One region of the Cohnella abietis genome, then DNA from elsewhere that is predicted to be linked to it. Evidence: riboswitches for the same ligand, from Rfam matches in the RefSeq annotation. Region 1 holds a riboswitch; the other holds the start of a gene.
The links. A riboswitch is a leader RNA that binds a small molecule or an ion and turns the genes downstream of it on or off. The one in region 1 is predicted to bind cyclic di-GMP.
Positions count from the first base shown of each region.

Region 2: linked by a shared signal. The riboswitch ahead of KCTCHS21_RS28720 (FapA family protein) and the one ahead of KCTCHS21_RS03760 (transglutaminase domain-containing protein) in region 1 are both predicted to bind cyclic di-GMP.

Region 1 covers NZ_AP019400.1:932,309-940,204, reverse strand. Annotated here, with positions in the region: gene KCTCHS21_RS30700 (hypothetical protein) at 316-600, opposite strand; gene KCTCHS21_RS03780 (LytTR family DNA-binding domain-containing protein) at 672-1,004, opposite strand; gene KCTCHS21_RS03775 (helix-turn-helix domain-containing protein) at 1,300-1,668, shown strand; gene KCTCHS21_RS03770 (cytochrome P450) at 1,852-3,195, opposite strand; gene KCTCHS21_RS03765 (methyl-accepting chemotaxis protein) at 3,244-4,929, opposite strand; cyclic di-GMP riboswitch class I at 5,198-5,284, shown strand; gene KCTCHS21_RS03760 (transglutaminase domain-containing protein) at 5,365-6,483, shown strand; gene KCTCHS21_RS03755 (hypothetical protein) at 6,473-7,099, opposite strand; gene KCTCHS21_RS03750 (phytoene desaturase family protein) at 7,096-7,896, opposite strand, start outside.
Region 2 covers NZ_AP019400.1:6,546,781-6,554,676, forward strand. Annotated here, with positions in the region: gene KCTCHS21_RS28705 (MerR family transcriptional regulator) at 1-246, shown strand, start outside; gene KCTCHS21_RS28710 (GGDEF domain-containing protein) at 365-1,012, shown strand; gene KCTCHS21_RS28715 (HD-GYP domain-containing protein) at 1,052-2,053, opposite strand; gene KCTCHS21_RS28720 (FapA family protein) at 2,101-3,960, opposite strand; cyclic di-GMP riboswitch class I at 4,156-4,242, opposite strand; gene KCTCHS21_RS28725 (branched-chain amino acid aminotransferase) at 4,399-5,466, opposite strand; gene KCTCHS21_RS28730 (cold-shock protein) at 5,645-5,845, opposite strand; gene KCTCHS21_RS28735 (hypothetical protein) at 6,892-7,158, opposite strand; tRNA gene KCTCHS21_RS28740 (tRNA-Met) at 7,281-7,357, shown strand; gene KCTCHS21_RS28745 (CAP domain-containing protein) at 7,487-7,896, opposite strand, start outside.

The DNA.
Region 1 (7,896 bases):
GTGCGTTATTTCGCCGCAGATGAGCTTTTGCGACGAGCTTAGTAGCCCTCAGTGTGTTTTTTCGGCGCGGATGGCAATATTCGGTGGGCTTAGTTAATCGAGGCTACAGTTAGTGTATAAAGTTGAAGTACGCAACGAAGCAGCTCCATATCAAAAAAACGATAAAAGGCGCTACCCTGTCTGGGTTAGTGTCTTTTACCGTTAGAATCTACCTTAGAAGTTAAGTTAGACATCCCGATAGAAACTCCATTAGAAGTTAACTTAGACGTTACATTAGCATTCCGATAGAAATCCCCTTGGAGATTCCCTTAGACATCAAAAATGCCGCTCCAATTTGGCTTTCTTTATCCGCTTATGTAATGCATTATTGCACACGATTACCAAGGACGCGCCACAAACTATACCAAACGAAGCTGCTGTCATCGCTGTGACACCTGAGCTTAAAGCGATTGTATCCACTGTCACGCCTAAAGTTGCTCCTACTGCCATAACAACCATTGCTAACACTTTGCCTATTGAGGAGGATAACATCGTACGGATTGTTACTATAACAGCCACCGTAGCTAGCACTCCTGCTAATCCGGTTAAGAGCATTGTCATCGCCTACTCTAGTAAATTTGATTCCTTTACTAGATTTGACTAATCTCAACTAATCTAAACGTTAGTGTGTATTATTTTTGTGGAAAATGATTCGCTACTTCCTGATTCATTTTGCGGGAAACAGGCACCCATAGTCCCCCGTTGCTTGTCCTCAGCTTTATCACATTTAAGTCCGCGTCAAAGGCCTCAATACTTCTTGTGTTCACAACTGTCCCTCGGTCTATCCGGATAAACCCCGCATCTTGCAGCAGCAAAGTCCAATCCTTCACCTTGGATAACACTCTATATTTTTCATCATAGGAATAGATAGCTAGTTCCCCTGCCCCGTTGGTCTGCAAATAAACAATGTTCTGCGCATCCAACAAACAGAAGTCCCCTTTTGTATTCAGCATCGGTAACAGCATCACTCTTCCCTCATTCTCAAGTGACATAGAATACAATCCGTACCATCGGAAATGATATTAATGAACACCATAATTCAGCCCATTAATAACTTAACATCTTAATTATAGCTTTAAATAATATCAATGAATACTATTTTTATCAAAAACTATATTCATCGACTCATTCATTCCCTTCAGCCGTTTCTCTACACTTTAATCAGAGCTGAGTTTTACTGCACTACAAGCACCTTTATGTACACATACATAGCTTAACGTTATTAATAATTGCCTTAATTAAAGAGGTGTGAAAAATAGGATGGAAATCAATATTCTTAAGCTCGTGGGGAAACGTATTCGAAGCCTCAGGAAAGAACGTGACATGTCGCAGGAGCTGCTGGGGGAGAAGGGTGGCTTTCATTATTCCTATATTGGACAGATTGAAAGAGGAGAGAAAAATATCTCCCTCCTTAATCTCGCTAAGATCTCCGCCGCATTAGACGTGAGTATAGCACAATTGTTTACCTATCTTGATGAAGAAGAGAAGCGTACAGAGTCCGAATCTGATTTGCAGGAAATTCTAACAACCTTGAGAAACCAGATGCCTGATCAGGTAAAAATGGTGCGGAATGTCGTGCGGGAGATATTAGGAGAGCACGATAAATATTCGACTGACAGCTCACGCTAGGCTAATTAAAGCCATTGCGGATAACGATGCCGACATAGTAACTGTGAATCCACTACTACTCATCATCCAATGCAGGGACAGTTACTGTTTATCCGCTACCCTTTAACTTTGCTGCTTATCCACTGCCATCACCGGTATCGTTTATCCACTTATCTTATCCGTTACCACTCACCCGCTGCCCCACTACCTACGCTTCGGCACCATCCACCGACCATTTTTTATGCGCAGGGATACTAGGGGCTCTGGTATGGCCTCACCTTGTCCGGGAGAGGATGTGAACTCAAATTTTTCAGCAAGTGTGCCCATAATGAGACCGGCTTCGAGTAAGGCAAACTGCGAGCCAATGCATCCCCTGGAGCCACCTCCGAACGGAAAATAAGCAAATCGAGCCCATTGAGACACCCCACCATCAAACCGGTCTGGGCGGAATGAGGAAGCATCACCGAACACCTTGTCATTCCGATGGATTGCATAGGGACTGATTAGAAAGCTGCTATTGTTCGGAAAATGATCCCCCAACATATCCAACGCACGGTTTGATTCCCGAAGAATTGCCCACGCTGGAGGATACAGTCGAAGCGTCTCTTGCACGATCTGCTTAGTGAAGCTCATCTCCCGATAATGCTCATAAGCAGTCAGTTGCTGGCCAGACTGCTCTTCCTTCTCTCTAATCTGATTCAGCTCCGCATACATGCGATGCAATGCGTCCGGAGTACGCTCCAGACAGTACCAAGCCCATACTAGAGCATTGGCCGTCGTCTCATGTCCAGCTAACAGCATCGTCATCATCTGATCACGAATTTCTTGGTCGCTCAGAGAGCCCCCTGACTCATCCTTCGTATCGAGCAATAGCCCCAGCATGGTGTCCGCATAAGCTTCTGGGTCTTGTTTTGCCTTCGATATCGTCTCATATATCATGGCCTCCAAAGTCCGAATAGCCCGTTTATGCCTGACATTACCTGGCGTTGGAACAGAGAAGGGTAAAATAATAGGTGAAAAGATAGTACCCGCACTCTGACGAATGGTCACATCCACCGCTTCCGCAAGCTCAGCCTTGTCTCCAGCAAGCTCGGTGTTGAACAAGCTACGCGCGATAATTCCCAGCGTCAGCTGCATCATAATCTCATGCATCGGAACAGGCTGCCCCTCCTCAAGAGAATCCGCAAGTCGCAAGGTTTCATCCCGAACAATCTGAGCATAAGTCTGAATGCGTTCCTTATAGAATACGGGTATTAAATATTTCTTCTGCTGCTTATGAACCGAATGCTCTGAGGTTAGAAGACCGTCCCCAATGGTTCTGCGCAGAACGTTAGAGCTTCTCCCCTTGCGGAAATGCTGCTCTTGATGCACAAGAATTTCTTGGACAAAATCAGGTGAATTCACAACAAAAGTAGGGCGCAACGAGCTAGTCCTCAACGATACAACATCACCCATTGGCAATGCATCTACCAGAAACCCAAGGGGGTCCCGTTGAAACTTGATGAAATTGGCTGTCCGTGAGGTTGGAATACCATACACTCGAGTCACAATCGTTCTCCCCTTCGTGAACCTGTTAATGTTGACGGTGCTTCCAAGCTAAATCTTGAATTTATTGGATAGCTGCTTCATATTGTCCGACATTTGGGTTAGATTGTTGGCCGACGCTGAGATTTCCTCCAAGGAAGCCAGCTGCTCCTCAGATACTGCCGATATACTATTTGCCGCTCCTGAGGATTTCGATGAAACACTTTCCATCTGCTGCAATGACGCTGAAATTTCCTGAGCGCTGGCTGACATCTCCTCTGCCGCAGCCGATGCTTCCTCAGCTTGACCTACGACACTACGAGTCGCCTCAAGAATTCGAGCAAAAGCTTCTCCTGTTAGATTAATGGAGGCTGCCCCTGCTACTACCTCATGCTCACCCTTCTGCATAGCTAAGCCTGCATCTGTAATATCCTCGACGATATGTTCGATCAGCTCAGTTACCTGTGCTGCGGATTCATCAGAGCGCTCGGCGAGCTTACGAATTTCACTAGCGACGACGGCGAAGCCTTTGCCGTGCTCTCCCGCTCTGGCTGCTTCTATTGAAGCGTTCAGAGCCAGAAGATTCGTCTGTGAGGAAATATCCCTGATCGCTACAGCAATCTCACCTATTTGGTGGGAACGTTCGTTGAGCTGATGAATGACTGCACTGAGATCAGCGACTGTTCGGCTCACTGACTTCATCTGTGCAGAGGATTGCATAATGAGCTCATTACCTGCTTCCGCTTCTTCTAACGTCGCCGCTGATGCTTCGAATGTCGTTGTGGAGGAAGAGGCAATGCGCCCTATACCGTCCGTCATCTCTTCCATTGCCCTAGAGGTTTCCTCAATGCTAACTGCTTGTGTTTCATTGTTAATAGCAAGCTCAGAAAGAGATTGCGAAGACTGGTGAACGGCTTGCACTGTCTCTCCGATAATATTCGATAACCGAGCAGAGGATGATGCCAAAGCATTGGCGCTTAACAGTTGGTTACCAGCGAGCTCCTTGAGATTGTTATTCAAGCTGTTGAATGAGGCAGTAAGCAATCCAACCTCATCCTTGCTTGTGACAATAACATCCTCCCCACTTAAGTCTCCATCTGCCATACGTTGCGCTTGCTCTGAAATTCGTATAATAGGTCGCGAGATATGAAGGGCAAAGAACGTTAGAATGCTGCTTCCTATTAGCAAACAAATTCCGAGCGTAATGACCATTGTTTTCATAATACTCTTCTGAACACCGTTATAATCCTGCTCATAAGAACCCGCTGCAATAACCCATCCCCACTCGGGAGATAAATTCGCAAACACAACTTTACTTGCTTCCTTTGTGGATTCCGGGAGAGGCCAGTCATAATGCGTAAATCCTCCGCCATTTTTCGCAGCTTTCACCATGTCCTGTATGTAGTAAGTCCCATCAGAGGCCTCTTTATCCCATATATTCTGTCCCTCAAGCTTAGGATGCGCCAATAGGGTTCCCTTTTCATCAAGAATGAAGAAATAACCGTTCTCTCCCAAATCGATCGCTTTATTAATTGTGCGTTGTCCATCCTTCTGTTTATCACCCAAAAGAATTACTCGTAAACTTTCCTGCGCTTCCTCCAAAGTCATGGACCCGTTACGGACGGAATTGTTCAAGGAGGTTAATACCTCACCGGCCATCTCTACGCTGTTCTTCAGCCCGTTCTCTAGCAGAGTGGTCGTCTCTTTCGTTATTTGGATGTAGGTTACTCCTCCTAAAACAAGAATAGGAACAACCATAAGCAAAGAACATACGAATAAAAGCTTTCTCCGTATAGTAATCTTAAGCCTCTTTCCAACCTTTTGTGATCCCATCATATTCCCTCCATGCTGCTTAGCCTCTATTGTTTGGTTATATATACCTAAATATAAGGGGTTTGAACTGAAAAACCAAACGATTGTCACAATTAAAAAAAGGTTTTATATCGTTATGAGTCAATTGTGTGAATGAATTCATAAATACTATTTGCTCGAAATAGTTCGTTTATTGTGGTATATTGCAAGCAATAACTATAAAAGGCAAACTAGTGGAAACGCTAGGACGCAAAGCTACGGATCTACAGACCATCAAGGTTACGACCGCCGGGCTGCCACGAATATTCCACACGCGGCAGACTCTGGAAATAGAGTCTTTTTTGTTTTATTTTTAACCCGTATGAAGGAGGTTAGGTCACTGTGAATATAAGATCAATTTTACTCGCATGTGCAGTTCTATTAGGGACTAGCTACATTACAGCAGAATTCAAGCCCTCAATAGTACGAGCAGCAGAAAGCTCGACATCACAGGATGAGCTTCAGCAAGAAATTATAGATGCGCTAAATGAGCGTCTCAGCTCACTTACTGTCACTTATTCCGCACCAAGAGCTACTCTAAAGCAGAATATACGAGACACTTTGAACGCAGCCGTTCAATCAGACGATTATATGCATTATACGGTTAAGACCTTTGGTTACGATGCTACTATAGAGGACGATACAGCAAATATAACTTTCCAGTTTACCTATTGGGAAACCTTAGCTCAGACGAATGAGGTTAAGAAAATAGTTGCCAAAACACTGGATCAAATTTTGACCCGTGGGATGAATGATCATCAGAAGGTTAAAGCCATTCACGACTGGATTGTTACTCGCGTCGCTTATGATACCCGCCTCATCGCGCACTCTGCTTATGATGGTCTTGTTAACGGCAAAACCGTCTGTCAAGGCTACGCTGTCCTGACCTATGAGATGATGAATCAGGCTGGTATTCCGGTGAAAATCGTTGAAGGCACGTCGCGAGGGATTGCTCATACCTGGAACCTAGTCCAGCTAGACGGCAAGTGGTACCATCTTGACACGACTTGGGATGATCCCGTGCCAGATGTTAAAGGTAGAGTGGATTATAGCTATTACAATTTAACGGATGCTCAGATTGAGAAAGACCACAGATGGGAAAGGTCCTCCCTTTATCCTAAAGCTGTAACTTCGTACGATCAGACACTAAGCTCGCTAGCCAAAAAAGATTCGTCCAAGGCAGCCTTCTATAATAAGCTATACGAGCAGTTGGGTTATCTCTATCTCACCGACGCCTATACAGCAACAAGCTTAAAGAGTCTAACAGACAAAATCACCGCAGCGGTAAGCAAACGCCAGAAGGAATTGGTTATTCGATATACAAGAGGGGCCACCCTTATGTCCGACATGAAAAAAGCTTTCGCCGCCCAGAAGGGGCTCTCTGGCGTCAGTTATACGTATGAAAACTATACCCGGTCCGGAACTAACGACAAGCTTCTTCGTATAACTCTTAAATATTAAGACGGGGCTGTGCATATTGTAATATGGCTATTGCAGCCCGTTCCCGACGATCCATGTCCTCACTGCGCATAGCCTGACTTAGTATATGGAGCGCTTCCTCAACAAGCTTCGGGTCGACTCGCATCTGATTTCCCGTTTCTTCCAATGACTTAGATAACCAGCTTTCTATTAAAGTGGAGGTAACGGGCAAACCAAATCTCGATACGTTGCTAGAATGGTTGAGCAAATGCTGCAGCTCGCCTTTCAGCTCTAAGCGAGGAAGACTCTTTAACCAAGTTACTCCTCTCCTATGACTCCCATCTACTTCTTCAGCTTCAAGACTGCCTACATAAAAATAATCACCTAGATCACCCAAATGCACCTCGTCCTCATCGCCAACTATGACATAATCTCCATCCGTCATGTCATGTACGAAGGTGCTAACCTCCTCCAATGCAGCTTCTAGCTCTTGGCCATGAACATTATAGACACTAGCTAAGCGCTCCTTCAATTCCTCCCTGCTCGAATTTTCCAAGTCGCCTAAGCCTGACCAGCCAATACTTACATAGTTATGCTCGAGGTAAGCCGCCATGCGATTGACCCCATCTGTAGTCGATTTCATCTGAAACAAGTTCATCGGTTAATCCTCCTAGCCTTATTTGGGTTCCGTCCCATTACCGCACGGGCTGCATAAAATCCGCTTAGCGCTGCTGAGAGTGTTCCGGGCCCGGGGAATACTTGCTCGCCTGCAAACACTAACGCCGGATGAGCTCCCTTACTGCCACTAGGCTTACGAATGGCATTACGGACGGTAAGTGGAAAGCCTCCCACTCGGCTTTTACCGACATACTTCTTATAAGTCGTTGGTGTTCCAGCCTGTATATGTATTAAATGCTGACGAAATTCTGGATAAACCTTCTCGACCTCACTCACGATTGCCGTAATCATACTCTCTTTAGCCAAGTTATAATCGGCTTTCTCTTTCCCCTTCCAGTCTCTCGCTGGTAAATGAACTGAAATGGTGAGCAGAATCTCCCTAGCGCGTTCCTGATTATCATCATTAGCGGCAGGATGAGCGGTCACATATACGGGGCCATTACTCTCCGGAAGCAGCTTCTGATCTTGAGTTGGAACGATCTGCCAAGCAAACGGATGCCCTAATTTCGTTAATGTTTGATGCAGCTGATTAGTCAGTTCCTCCGATACGATAGCATCAATTCTGAAAGCTCCCCAGCCCTCAATCGTCTCAGCTTCGACTAATGCTTTTCCGTCCCATTGGAGGCCCGTTGCGTTAACGATTGTGTCAAATACGTACTCCTGTGTTCTACTGCTAATTAGCCACTGCTTACTCTCATAACGCATCTCTGTCACCGGCTTACGATGTAGCAGCTGCCCTCCAAGCTGAATAAATCGCTCCTCCAATTTCTCAACAAG
Region 2 (7,896 bases), 1.4 Mb from region 1:
CTAACTCCCGACCAACAGCCTCTGGCTTTAGAAGAAATAGGTAGAGTGCTTAAGCCAAGCGGTCGTATATGTATAGCCGATCTCATGGAATCGAATAACGGGAGTAAAGAAAGCTCTCCAGATTACCCTTCGATCCATTCTTTAGTGGACTGGTTTGAAAGAAACGGCTACAACTCAGTTGTTACCCCTGTAAATAAACGGCTTCACCTTATATACGCCAGTAAGGATGAGCAGCACCTTGTTTAATTGTAACTGTACCCCCCGTTTGGGGGATTTTTTTTGTCCAATAGAAGACTATAGTTATAAGATGGGCAATCAACATACTTAAGTTACTCAAACAACTGGTAAGGGCGGTGTTTCAATTATGAGTTATAGGGGCAGACTACTCTCACTTGCTATCGTCATCTTAAATACTGCGCTCCTGATTTTATTATCATACACGCGGCAAAGTAACAGTTATTACGCCCTAATCATTAGCATAGCGGCACTCTACGCCTTAGTAGGCTGGCGGTTGGGAAAGAAATATGACCAAGCAAAGTATTATGCTGAGATTGACGAGTTAACCCAAGTTAATAATCGTAGGTTCGCCTTGCAAATCTTCCCTAAGCTCAAGAAAGATGCAGACAGAAAATCAAGTAAAATCATGATTGTAATCATTGATATCGATCACTTCAAAACCATTAATGACTTGTATAGCCATGACATCGGAGATCAGGTTCTGCGACAAATTTCTGATGCCTTAACCGATTCCTTCAGAAATACGGATTATATTATCAGATGGGGCGGAGATGAGTTTCTCGTTATTCTTCCCAACGTTGACGAACAAGCTACAGCAGCTTTACATATTCACATGCAAGAAAGAATAAAGAAAATTTCCATTCCTATTTCAATCGCTGTGTCCGTTTCTGTAGGTCAATCTTTATACCCTGATGAAGGCAAAAATTTAGACGAGCTTATCAAGGTGGCTGATCAAAATATGTATACACATAAAAACAGCAAAGCTAAGGGATAAAAATACTTTTCCTTTTCCCTAAACTTATGCAATCCCATCTTATAAAATTTTCTCTAGATGGATCTGCTGCTCTTTACTTAGATCAATATACACTCCCTTAACTTCAACGACTGGATGAACCGGGTCCTGAGCACTGACCATTACAATTTTCCCTTCATTCCCATCCGATAAAACCACTGTATTACCAATCATTGCGTCCATAAGCCGTTTCAGAAAGCTAAGCGTAATTCCTGGATCAAATGAGCCATATAGGTTGTCAGACATTTCCTTAAGCACTTTGTAGAATGGAACAGGCTGCTTATACACTCGCTTGGAAACCATTGCATGAAAGACATCTGCTACCGCAACGATTTTACTGTAAACATCGATATGGCTCCCTTTTAATCCAAAGGGATATCCGCTCCCATCTTCACGTTCATGATGCTGTAGCGCAACATAAGCATATCGTTCCGGAATACCTACAGATTTTTTGAGAATTTCATACCCGTAGACAGAATGCTCCTTCACTACCTTGAATTCCTCTTCCGTCAGCTTCCCCGGCTTATTAAGAATAGCTCCCGGTATTTTAGCTTTCCCGATATCATGAAGAAATCCCGCCGTAGTGAGCTCCAGCAGCTCCGCTTCATTTAAACCGCGGGTTTTGCCAATTAGCTTAGATAACAATGCGACGCCTATACTATGTCTGTATACATACTCATCATGAACCTCTAAGTGGACCAGAATTTCACTCAAATTCGGGTGATTGCTCATGAACATGATTATCGGGATAATTCTGTCACGTACGTCAGCAAATGGAACGCTGCCGTAATTTCTCGCTTTGTCAAACAAATCCCTAACTTCTTTTATCGCAGAATCGATTAAATCTAGAATGGATACTGGCTCTACATCATCATCTGACAATACGATGTTCTGTTGAGCAAGCCGATCGATATCTTTGATTGTTAACACCCTATGATTCGGGATAATTAAGGTTCCTATGTCGTTGTAAATGTTTTTGTTTACTCGCATATTCAAGAAAGACTCCTGCTGCGGATCATCCATATCTATACCACCTACCACTTTCCGTTATCAGACTTCACTCGGGTGGTCTATACCTGCTTCTTCAGTGCCTGGATATCGAAAGTCGTGTTTTCGACAGGCTCAAAGATATCCTTGCAATATTTACCTATGCAAACCCGACCAGCATACATTTTTTTCACCTGAATCTTCCGCCTTGCCTTTAGCACCGTATTGGCGCCCGTCTGTCCACCGATAATCTGAGCTATTATGCTGTCTCCTGCTTCAAGCTGGGACCCTCTGCACATAGAGCTTTGATGGACAAAAATAATATTCCTTGCGGCGTATAGATCGCACAACAGTACACCGTCACGATGGATGACAATGTCGCCATTGGACTTCAGCTCGCTGTTATGGCACTGATTGATACTAATTTCTACATATGCCTCCTGCATTCTCTCAATTTCGTCATGGGTTACCTTAAGTAATTCTAGGAAGCTTTGAACAAACCCGTATGTTGCCATCTCGACGATCTTAGTCGGCTGCGAGAAAATTTCCGCAACCTCCTTTAGCTTCACATATTCCTCTTGTTTAATTTGCTGGATATTATCAATGACAGCGAGAAGCTCCTTGATGGCATCAGGGATTTCCATCATTTTAGTTTCCATGAGCAGATTCACAATCTGTCCATAAGAAACCTCTTGCTTCTTCGACTCCAAAGCTTGTACAAGTAGCTTGGAAGCATACAATAGCTTCTCTATGTAATCGCACAACTGCTTAGAAGAATGATAGAGTCTATTAAACAATACGCCAAAATAACCGGAGTAAAGCTTGCTCGCAATAACATTGCCTCTCACATTAATGCTTCCCGTGGCTGTAATCGTTGAGCTATATACGTTGCCATAGACATAAACATTACCGAGAGATTCTATAATCATATTGTCTGTTACATCTCCGTAAACAATAACATCCCCGGAGAACACGATATTGCCCGTCTTGATGTCTACGTTCCCTGAAATAACATAAGAAGTAGAGATATCGAGAGTTTTGATTTTACTTCCCGTTATCCTTGGCCTTCCCTGTGTCCGCGCCACGACGGAGCCATCTGGCATAAGCTCGACATTCGCTTTCACCATGATGGGGAGGTCCTTGGGCGGGCTGGGCACCGTAACACAGCCTAGCACATCATACCCAGCGGTCCCGTCCAGCATAGGAATTTTCTTCGCCATCATTTCTCCTTTACGAATGGATGGAATTCGTAGATGGTCGCGGAAATCGATAGTCCCGTCCACCTCAAAAAATTCACTCTCCACTTGCTGGGGAAAATAAACTTCAAGCTGTGCGTCCTTGCCCTGAATGGTCTCTTTGCCACTGGCCACGACTACGGGCAGGAAAGTAGGGTTTAACAGCTCTTGCTGGATAACAGCGAATTCGATTCTCGCTTTAATGGACATCGCCTCAAGCTTGCTAATAACATCGCCAAGCTGCACCGTCTTCAGTACAATATCTATGTCCTCTGCGACTCTTACAGTCAGCTGCTGGGCCGGTCCATCATCAACAAGTCGGCAGGAATAGCGCGCCTTAGCATGAAGGTGTAAGTAAGCTGCGAGCTTGTCATCCGAGATAATTATCTCAAATAGGGGCTGCTCTTCATTTTCCCAGGATATTCGATCCTCTGCTGTCACTTTCGATTCCTGATAAATTTCCTTATCATTAATAAACAGTCTGACTGGGCTCATAGGGTTAATGACAGCATATTCTCCCCCATGGATTGGATTCTGAACGGTAATCCGCTGATTCATAACGTGGATCGACCCATCCTGCTTCTTCTTATTAAGCGGGGCTTCCACTCCTCCTACTTCATCACCCGTTTCATGACTTCGTGAAGACTCTTCCAGATTTAATTGATTGATTAGCTTCTTCAATTCGGTTTCGGAAACCGGTTTCTTCAAGTAAAGCACCTCTCAAATCGCAAACTAATAGAAGCCTGCCGGTTAAGCGTACACGCATAAACAGCTTTCGCTGTCTTTTGGATAGCGAAAGAATGTATATGTCTGAGGTTATTCAGAAATGGATATGTGAGAAACTTTTTCAGTCCGAATAACTAAAAAAAGACATCCTCCAGAATGGAAGATGCCTACGCTCCATTCGACGGCTTGGCAACCTTAGAACGTTAGTTCCTTAGGCCCATAGCTTTGCGTCCCCCTCTTTCGAAAGGTTTGCCTTTTCGTGTATGCGGATCATTGTTGTATATACTTTATGACTAATTAATTTTCAATTTAATACCTTATATTAGGTATTCTTACCTTCATTATAAGATTATAGTCGCACTCTTTTCAATAGCCTGATCGATAATTGTATGATATTGTCGATTTTAGCTCATAAATTGCTTAGAGTTTCACAACCCAACCAAATGGATCTTCCAATGTTCCTCTTTGTATGCCCGTCATGAAATCATATATTTTAGCGGAGAGCGGCCCGGTCCGACCTTCATTGAGCGCAAGCTTATCACCTTGCCAATTCAATTCCCCTATTGGAGAAATAACTGCAGCTGTCCCTGTCCCGAACGCTTCCTCCAACGTACCATTACGATAAGCTTCAACTAGCTCATTAATCGAGATCGCTCTCTCCTCAACCTCAATATCCCAATACCGCAGCAGCTGAATAACCGAATCCCTCGTTACCCCGTCTAATATGCTTCCATTTAATGCTGGAGTAATGACCTTGCCGCCTACTTTGAAAAAGACATTCATACTCCCGACTTCCTCGATGTATTTCCGATGTACACCATCAAGCCAAAGCACCTGAGAATATCCTTTGTCAGTAGCTTCCTGCTGCGCTTTAAGTCCTGCCGCGTAGTTTCCGCCAGTCTTGGCATTTCCTACTCCGCCTGTCACAGCACGAACGTACTCGGACTCGACGAAGATGCTAACTGGATTGATTCCTTCTGCATAATAAGAGCCGACCGGTGACAGGATGATCATAAAATGATATTGCTCGGATGGAGATACTCCCAGCGTAGCTTGTGTCGCGATAACGAACGGTCGAATATAGAGTGAGGTGCCTTGCTCGTCCGGAATCCATTCCTCATCCACTAGAACAAGCTTTCTTAACGCCTCCATTATTACGTTCTCGTCGAGGGCAGGAATGCTTAGACGGGCGTTGGAACGATTGAGCCTCTGTAGGTTCTTATAGGGACGGAACATCAGAATGCGGCCCTCAGCCGTCTTATATGCTTTCATTCCTTCAAACACGGTTTGACCGTAATGGAAAACCTTTGCTGCTGGATCCAACGAAATGGGCTGATACGGAATGATACGCGGATCGTGCCAGCCCTTCCCTGCATCATAGTCCATAATAAACATATGATCCGTAAAATACTTCCCAAAGCTAAGCTGATCAATTTCGGGTTTTTGTTTCTTAGCAGAGGTTAGCTCCACCGAAATATTGAGATCCATTCAAACATCTTCTCCTTAATTCGTCAGTTATTATTGCCTCGATCCTATGCTTTACCTAATACTAAACAGGTTACCATAAAGAGTGCCGAACTCCAAAGGGATATTAGTATGATTTAGTCAAGAAACGACAAAATGCCCCTAACCTAGAAGGTTAGGGGCATCTCTATCGTTATAAAGCTTACAGTTTTACAACGTTTTCTGCTTGTGGTCCACGGTTGCCTTGAACGATGTTGAATTCAACGCGTTGGCCTTCGTCAAGGGATTTGTAACCGTCGCCTTGAATTGCGGAGAAATGTACGAATACGTCATTTCCACCTTCTACTTCGATAAATCCAAATCCTTTGTCTGCGTTAAACCATTTCACTGTACCTTGTTCCATTTTTGAAAACCTCCATAAAGTTATTAACATGTTTTTTTCGCTCAAACAAAAATCACACATTGAAAAGGGTACCATATCACGATGATCACTTTTTCAATACGTGATTCCAGTGTTTAGATATTTATGTAAGAACTTAACTATACCACAGGATAAACATAATTGCAAACATTTGTCGGCAAGTAATTAAAAAAAGATCATTTCATGCACATTCCAGCTGCCATTGGGCTAGGGAATGGGGGCGGGGAATGACAGAGTTAAGCGGCGGGGCAGGCTAATTTACGCACACTAGCTCGGCTTCGGACGGAGTTAGTCGGCGAGGCAGACTAATTTACTCCAACTTACATAGTTTGATCCAAAGTTACGCGGTGACTCCGACTAATTACCTTCAGTTGCTGTGCTTTGGGGCAGAGTTACGCGGCGCGGCAGACTAATTTACTCCAACTTACATAGTTTGATCCAGAGTTACGCGGTGACTCCCAGTAGCATTGCATTAAAATTTCAGCAGGTTGTCAAGGTTACTTCCACGAAGTAAAATGTGCTAAATTTGTATGATTTTATTTAATCAGACAATAAAAAAGCTCCTATAATTAGGGGAGAGGGTGTCCTGTCCAAATCCTAATTAAAGGAACTTCCGCATGGACAAGAATACTACAAAATCGGTCATAACGGAATACCTTTCCCCGTTAAACCACAATTTTTTATTGGCTTCCATTCAAAGTCGCGGGTTTGAGCGAAAATACATAGGTGAGCTAGTCTCTGCGGATAAAAGTTGCTCGGCGCGGCAGACTAATTTACTCCAATTTGCGTAGTTTGATCCAGAGTTACGCGGTTTCTTCGACTAATTACCTCCTGCAGCTGCGGTTTGGGGCGGAGTTAGTCGGCGAGGCAGACTAATTCACTCCAACTTATATAGTTTGATCCAGAGTTACTCGGAGGCTCCGACCAATTATCTCCAGCAGCTGCGGTTTGAGGCGAAGTTAGTCGGCGAGGCAGACTAATTCACTCCAACTTACATAGTTTGATCCAGAGTTGCGCGGTGACTCCGACTAATTATCTCCTGCAGCTGCGGTTTGGGACGGAGGTAGTCGGCGGGGCAGACTAATTCCAACCACATGAAGAAAATACGTTCTCCGCAAATTAATGTTGGAAGTTTGACCACTGTTATTAGTAACCGTGATCTTGAACGCATAACAATCTTCCATCGTCCAGTCGATATCGACATAGTCCGTGTCAGTGCTAGGTGCATGATAGCCCTGTCTCACAATTGTTGCCAATTGAGTGTTCGCCTTAATAATCTCGGACAATATATACATAGTTGAATGATATTTTGAAAAATGAACATCTTATTTCACGAATGCTTGCTAATTTTGTTGAAGTCAGCTATAGTAAGTACTCCAGATGAGATTGATACAGCATTCACTGGTTTTCCAATTGTCGCGGGGTGGAGCAGCCCGGTAGCTCGTCGGGCTCATAACCCGAAGGCCGCAGGTTCAAATCCTGCCCCCGCAACCAACTTTACACTTAAGCTTCATATGTCATAGTTAATCCCCGACGTTCCCGTCGGGGATTTTTTGTACACTATTCAGACCTAATTTCTATCACACGTATCTCTTTCCTTCAAGCCGCATTTCCAAACCCATCTTATTTGCCGATAAATTGCTGCGTCCAGTAGGCTTCCCCATTCTTAACAACATACCCAACACCAAGATGAGTATAGGAACCGTTCATGATGTTAGCGCGATGCCCCGGCGAATTCATCCAAGCTGTGACAACCTCTTGTGGAGTCGGTTGGCCCTTGGCGATATTCTCTCCCGCTGACTGATATTGCACACCGAAATTCCGCATCATCGCGAACGGATCTCCATAAGTCGGAGATTCATGGGAGAAATAGTTGTTGGCAGCCATATCCTCTGACTTTGCACGAGCTGAACGATTTAGGCTCGAGTCAGTCCCCGCACAAGCAGCTAATCCTGCTTTCTGCCGCTCTTGATTAGTAAGCTTTAATACTTCTGACTCGTAGCCCGTCATACTCTCATTAGCCGGAATCTTAA